Regions from separate parts of the Exiguobacterium sp. s161 genome, predicted to be linked through region 1. Evidence: riboswitches for the same ligand, from Rfam matches in the RefSeq annotation. Region 1 holds a riboswitch; each other region holds the start of a gene.
The links. Region 1 has a riboswitch for lysine ahead of KNQ14_RS14940 (amino acid permease). Riboswitches for the same ligand answer to the same signal wherever they lie in the genome.
Positions count from the first base shown of each region.

Region 2: another riboswitch for lysine. It lies ahead of KNQ14_RS13440 (aspartate kinase); the one in region 1 lies ahead of KNQ14_RS14940 (amino acid permease).
Region 3: another riboswitch for lysine. It lies ahead of KNQ14_RS11615 (Na+/H+ antiporter NhaC family protein); the one in region 1 lies ahead of KNQ14_RS14940 (amino acid permease).

Region 1 is NZ_JACSNH010000007.1:107,431-109,638, forward strand. It holds gene KNQ14_RS14940 (amino acid permease) at 1-994, opposite strand, end outside; lysine riboswitch at 1,126-1,314, opposite strand; gene KNQ14_RS14945 (MarR family winged helix-turn-helix transcriptional regulator) at 1,480-1,935, shown strand; gene KNQ14_RS14950 (diguanylate cyclase) at 2,072-2,208, shown strand, end outside.
Region 2 is NZ_JACSNH010000005.1:177,218-179,425, reverse strand. It holds gene argH (argininosuccinate lyase) at 1-912, shown strand, start outside; lysine riboswitch at 983-1,160, shown strand; gene KNQ14_RS13440 (aspartate kinase) at 1,273-2,208, shown strand, end outside.
Region 3 is NZ_JACSNH010000004.1:83,356-85,563, forward strand. It holds gene KNQ14_RS11615 (Na+/H+ antiporter NhaC family protein) at 1-1,101, opposite strand, end outside; lysine riboswitch at 1,212-1,390, opposite strand; gene KNQ14_RS11625 (uracil-DNA glycosylase family protein) at 1,483-2,208, opposite strand, start outside.

The DNA of each region.
Region 1 (2,208 bases):
GAGCAAGCGTATAAAGCATCCGAGTCGAAGCATACATACCTGAGTTTCCGGCAGATAGAACAGACGTCAAGATGACGGCGTTCATGAGTGCTGCTGAGAACGCAAGACCTGCTTTTTCAAAGACGAGCGTAAACGGACTAACCGCTACGTCCGTAATGTCATTCGAAACCAAGTTCGGACTCGTATACGGAATGAGCATTCCGATGACGAAAATCGCGAAGACGTAGAAAAGTAAGATACGCCAGAAAACTTGTTTGACTGCTTTAGGAACGTTCTTTTTCGGGTCTTCCGACTCACCCGCGGCAATCCCGACGAGCTCCGTTCCTTGGAAACTGAATCCAGCAACAAGAATGATTCCGATGACGGCAGGAATCCCACCGACGAACGGTGCATCGCCAAGAGCAAAGTTTTTAAAGCCAACCGGTGGCTCCGATGTAAAGACACCGAAAATCATCGCAACACCGACGACTAAGAAGACGATGACGGTAACGACTTTAATCATCGCAAACCAATACTCCGCTTCCCCGAATCCTTTAACGGAGAAGTAGTTCAAGCCGATCATGAGTAAGAGGAATAAGGCACTGAAATAAAATCCAGGAACATCCGGGAACCAGTACGTCATGACGATTTGTGCTGCGACGAGTTCAACTGCGATCGTGACTGCCCAGTTGTACCAGTAGTTCCAGCCGAGTGCAAAGCCGAATGATGGATCGACGAATTTTGTTCCATATGTCGAGAAGGATCCAGCGACCGGCATGTACGCTGCCATTTCACCAAGACTTGTCATTAGGAAGTAAACCATCAGACCAACGATTGCATACGATAGGAGCGCACCACCTGGTCCTGCTGCTGCGACGGAAGCACCGGACGCAATGAAGAGTCCTGTTCCGATCGCTCCACCGATGGCGATCATTGACATATGACGGGCTTGTAATCCACGTTTTAATCCTTCTGCTGTCGAATCTGTTGTTTGTTTCACATCTAGATTGTTCATTTCGTTCGCTTCTCTCTTTAATAAATTTTTGAGAGGACACTTTTTGAATGAAAAAACAAAAAGCGCCCTCATCTTCCAGATGGAAGATGAGAACGCAACATAATAAAATGGATGCGCCTCATTCTACCGTCGTGAAAGATAGCTCTCCACAAGTAGGTGATACCAGACTTGTGACAGTATTAGACCTATTTGATCTAATCCCAATCGATCATCTTCAAAGCGATGATTGATTTCGGCAATTCTTCCTTTCAGGTCACCTCATCTGTCGCTTGACGACATCCGTAACCGTACTCTTAAGAACTGCAACCTCCATCCCACTGGTTGAGTGAGAACTGAATTAAGTTAGTTATTACTACGCCATATTACACAAAACGCCACGAAATTGTCAATTGCCTTTTTCGAATCTGGGGTAGTCGATGGTAAAAATCCGATATGTTTAGTACACTAAATGGTAGAAGTCCACTGAGAGAAAGGATGCTGCTTGCATGCCACAGGAACGTGATTTGCTAACTTATCGACTCGAGGAACAAATGCGTGTCATTCTTCGTACCCTGCGACGTGAACTTAACCGGCTATTTGAAGGAACGGCGACCCGGAGTGAATTTTTCATCTTACGAAGCCTTTCAGAAAATGGTCCTCAGCGCCCGACGCTTCTTGCGGAACAATTTGAGCTCGCGACGAGTCAAGTCACTGCTTTGACGGATAAGCTGTATAAACAAGGATATGTCACACGGACACGCTCGACGGAAGATCGTCGTTCAATCGTCCTCGCTTTGACGGATGACGGAGAACGTGCATTTCGGGATCTCGAAATCGTCCGGAAAAACTATTTACAAGATCGCTTCGGTACATTGACGGAAGAAGAGCTGGAAACGATGATTCGTGTCTTTGATAAAATTTTACTGACGATGGATGAGGATTCTCTTACTTCATCTTCTTAAAAACGGTAGATTTTCTACCGTTTTTTATTTTTCATCTAAACATTTATGCCTGTCTAACCGTTATCTAGTTGAGTATACTGGAAGTATATATATGGAAATCTGTTAGTTGGGGAGCTGGGAGGATTTGTTGTCCATCATGAATCAATTCATCATTAACTTTTGTCTACTGTTTACAACGATTACTCTCTTGTTCTTACCGTTTCGGAATCAACCGCGTATTTCATTGAACTCCAAATGGAGCATTCGACTTATACTCGGAGCAGTCTCTGGTTT
Region 2 (2,208 bases), on a different contig from region 1:
CATTTGCAACGGGCACAACCGATCTCGCTTGCGCATCATTTGCTCGCTTATTTCTGGATGTTCGAACGTGATGTCGAACGGTTGACGGATAATCAAAAGCGGATCCGGAAATCACCGCTCGGGGCAGGCGCGCTCGCGGGGACGACATTCCCAATCGATCGTTTTCGTTCTGCCGAGTTGCTCGGTTTTGAGTCAATCTATCCGAACAGTCTCGACGCTGTCTCCGACCGCGATTTCGTCATCGAATACCTCGGGATCGCCTCGACCGTCATGATGCATCTCTCGCGTTTTTGTGAAGAAATCATCATCTGGGCATCGCAAGAATTTGGCTTCATCGAGTTGTCTGATGCTTTCTCGACAGGGTCGAGCATGATGCCACAGAAGAAAAATCCTGATTTCGCTGAATTGATTCGTGGGAAAACGGGGCGCGTCTACGGCAATCTGATGGGCTTCTTGACGACGATGAAGGCATTACCACTCGCTTACAACAAAGACATGCAAGAGGATAAGGAAGGGGTCTTCGATACAGCAGATACCGTTCTCCAATCCGTTCAAATCTTCACCGGAATGATTGAATCTGCGACGTTTAAGACCGAAGCGCTCAAGAAGGCGACAATGCAAGACTTCTCGAATGCAACGGAACTCGCCGACTACCTTGTAACGAAAGGCATACCGTTCCGGGAAGCGCATGAAATCGTCGGCAAAGCCGTCCTTTACTGTGTGCAGAACGGTTGTTTCCTGAAGGATTTGAACCTCGAGACGTATCAAACGTTCCATCCTGATATCACGGAAGACGTCTATCCGCTCCTCGATCCGGTTCAAGCAGTAGCACGCCGGACTAGCTACGGCGGGACAGGGTTTGCTGCCGTGTCGGAGCAACTCGAACTCGCGAAACAGCATCTTGCGAATTGACGAATTTTGAAAAAAAACAGTCAAATGACTGGATTTAACAAAAGATGTCTGCTATAACTGTAACTAACAACCGACAGATAGAGGCGCGGATGACATGAGTAGCATCATTCTTGAAGGCAAGCATGCCGAATGATGTGAAAGGGGAAGTCCGCCGAAGTGAACGAGAAGATGCTTCTTCTCATTTGCTGGTACAACGGTTAAGATCCGTTGTACTGCCGAAACCGATGTTTCGGAGCGCTATCTTACGTAAAAGAACGAATGACTTTGTCTTCGTTTGTCCGATCGTGATAACGACGGGCCGTAGGAACGCTCCTACCGGCCCGTCGTTTTTTTCTGTATCGGGACAAAGGAGATAGGATTGTGACAACTGTACTTAAATTTGGTGGAAGCTCGGTTGCGACTGTCGAACAGATTCAGTCTATTGCGAATTATTTGAAGAGTCGCGCAGCCGAAGGTGAAAAACTTGTCGTCGTCGTTTCAGCGATGGGCAAGATGACAGATTCTTTGATTGCTCAGGCGCAAGCCATCACAGATCGCCCCGAGCGCCGAGAACTCGATCGTCTGCTTGCCATCGGAGAAGAACAGACGATTTCATTACTCAGCATCGCCCTCAACTCACTCGGCGTCAAAGCGTTATCGCAAACAGGCGCTCAAGCGGGAATCAGTACGATGGGATTGCATACGAAAAGTAAGATCAAACAGATTGATGGAAATCTATTACGACAAAAACTCGAAACATACGATGTCGTCATCGTCGCTGGATTCCAAGGTGTCAACGAACTCGGTGATGTCACGACGCTCGGACGTGGTGGATCGGATACAACGGCTGTTGCCCTTGCGGCAGTCCTTGATAAACGGTGTGAAATCTACACGGATGTCGACGGTGTCTATACGGCTGATCCACGAATCCATGCTGCTGCTCAACCGATTCCGCACATCTCATATGATGAGATGATGGAGATGAGCGCCCTCGGGTCGAAGGTCATGGAAATGCGGAGTGTCGAACTAGGAAAAAAATACGGCGTACACATCTTCGTCGGGAAAACACTTGAATCGAAAAGGGGAACATGGATCATGGAAGCGACGGAAACAATGGAACAAAAAGCGGTGACGAGTGTCAGTGTGACGAAGAACGTCTTGACGGTATCAATCAAACACGTACCGCAAACGAATGCAGCAGTAGCCGATATCTTCGAACTGTTATCCAATCGCCACGTCAACATCGACATGATCAGTCAAACGACGTTCGACAGTGACATTTTCTTATCGTTCTCATGTCCACTCGATGAGGAAGAG
Region 3 (2,208 bases), on a different contig from region 1:
CATATCACCAATAACAGCGATGATCGTCCAAGCAAATAATAGAATCACGACTGCTGGCCACATCGAACGCATACCAGCGACGATGCTTGCACGGTAATCGCGACCCGGAATTTTTCGTCCGATCAGCATCAAGAAAGCGACGATTAAACTGATGACGACACCTGCGACAAGTGAGCGTGTGACGTCTGTTGCCTCAAATGCTCCAATTAAAGTAAACGGACGGTTGTCGGCTGCAAGTGCCTGAGCACCTGTCCCGAGTAACGCACTGATCGTAGCAATGACGAGAACGACGATCGGAACGACGAGATCCCGGACTTTTCCGTTCGTATGTTCGTTGACCTCTTTTGCCATCCCCATCGGTGTTCCTTTTGACGCATCAAAAAGTTCACCATTCGCAGCGCGGCGTTCATGCTGTTTCATCGGTCCGACAGAGACGCCAGAGTAAGCGATGTAAAGTGTTAAAAGTAACGCGAAAATCGCATAGAAGTTCATTGGAACGATCATCATGAAAGCACTAAACGCTGAGTAATCCGTAATCGAGTGCGTCGTTAAGATACCGGCGATGATGGAAATGATGAATGCGCCCCAACTCGAAAGCGGACTGATGACACAAACAGGCGCAGCTGTTGAGTCAATCAAATAGGCAAGCTTCGCACGTGAGACACCACGGCGATCCGTTAGCGGACGACTGACATTGCCGACAGCGAGACTGTTGAAGTAATCATCGATGAAAATCAAGATACCGAGACCGAAGGCGACTAAGCGTGCACCACGCGCTGTCTTGACGTGTGTAGAAGCCCATTCACCGAAGGCGCGAGCGCCACCAGATGTTTGAATTAATGTGGAAAGGACACCGAGCAATAACAAGAAAACAAGTAATAAAACGTTCCACTCGTTCAAGGCACCATCCGCCCAAAAGAGGCTAAAGATATTCTTGCCGAGATAGGTTACCGTATCGATCGGGTTAAAACGGTGAAGTAACAGGGCACCGACGAGAATGCCGACACCTAACGAAAGAACGACCTTTCGGGTAAAGATGGCTAATAAGATAGCTAGTAAAGCAGGTACAAGGGCAATAATGGAATCTGAATAGTTGACCATGAAAAATATCCTCCTCTTTAAAAATGGCTTAAAGATGAGACCCCGCGGCACAAAAAAAGCAAGGGCACCGGCAACAAAGCCGACACCCTCGCTGGATGCGTCTTTCTTAGCCGAATTGGAGCGCTCCATACAACTGTTATGTATGGCAATCGATCGGGTATTTCCCGAATCGACCAACGACGGTATGCTCGACGCATACTGTCATTTCGGCGATGTCACCTTTCCTGTAGTCGTCTTCGTTGTCATCCTCGGACCAAGTACTGATTGAAATCGCGCCTCTACCTCATCGATAGAATAGTCATATTCTGTTCTTATGGACACTTTATCACGTATTTCAAAAAAGATTCAACCATATATTCTGATAATTTAAGACAAAGTTGCTCATTCGGCAAAATGTTGAATGAGCTGTTTCATCAAATAGGCTTGGTTTTCTTCGAATTGTTTTTTTCGATGACCGTTCGCGCCAGATGGATGGGGGAAGTTGGAAAGAAGCTGATGTTGTTCGATTCGTCCATCCTGAATCAATCCACGGACTTGCGTCTCGACGACCCGACCGAGTGGAATTAATAACGCTGGTTTTTGTAACTGATTGATCTCAGCGACGAAGTGTTCTTCCGCGTAGTGCCTCAATAAAGGACTACGACTAATTTTCGGTTGATGACCCGAGTAATTCTTTTCGCGATAAAAGACGGGTTGCTTTAACAGTGATGTTGGATGCAATAATTTCTGATGTTGATGGAATAAGCTAGTAGCCGTCTCAATTCCGAGCAATGCTGGAAGCTCGAGTGTATCAAGCATCTGGACGAGGTTACGTCGCATCGTTCCGGCAAAACTGGCTGCATATTTGACGATGCGTGCCGTCCCTTCTAGTGAAGCCCCATGATGGAGGGCATCCGTTGCTTCTTCGAAAGCGATTCGCATCTGTTCAAAACCTGGTGTGATCCCGATGATGACGACTTTTGCTTCAGTATTGACATATTCGCCAATCGGAGAATAATAGACGGTCAGCTCGTTCTCCTGTTGCAATAAAAAATCGTCCGTCCATAATTCATCACGTCGTAACGTACGATCATCAGGTAAGCTACGAATGGCTTGTTCAAATATAGT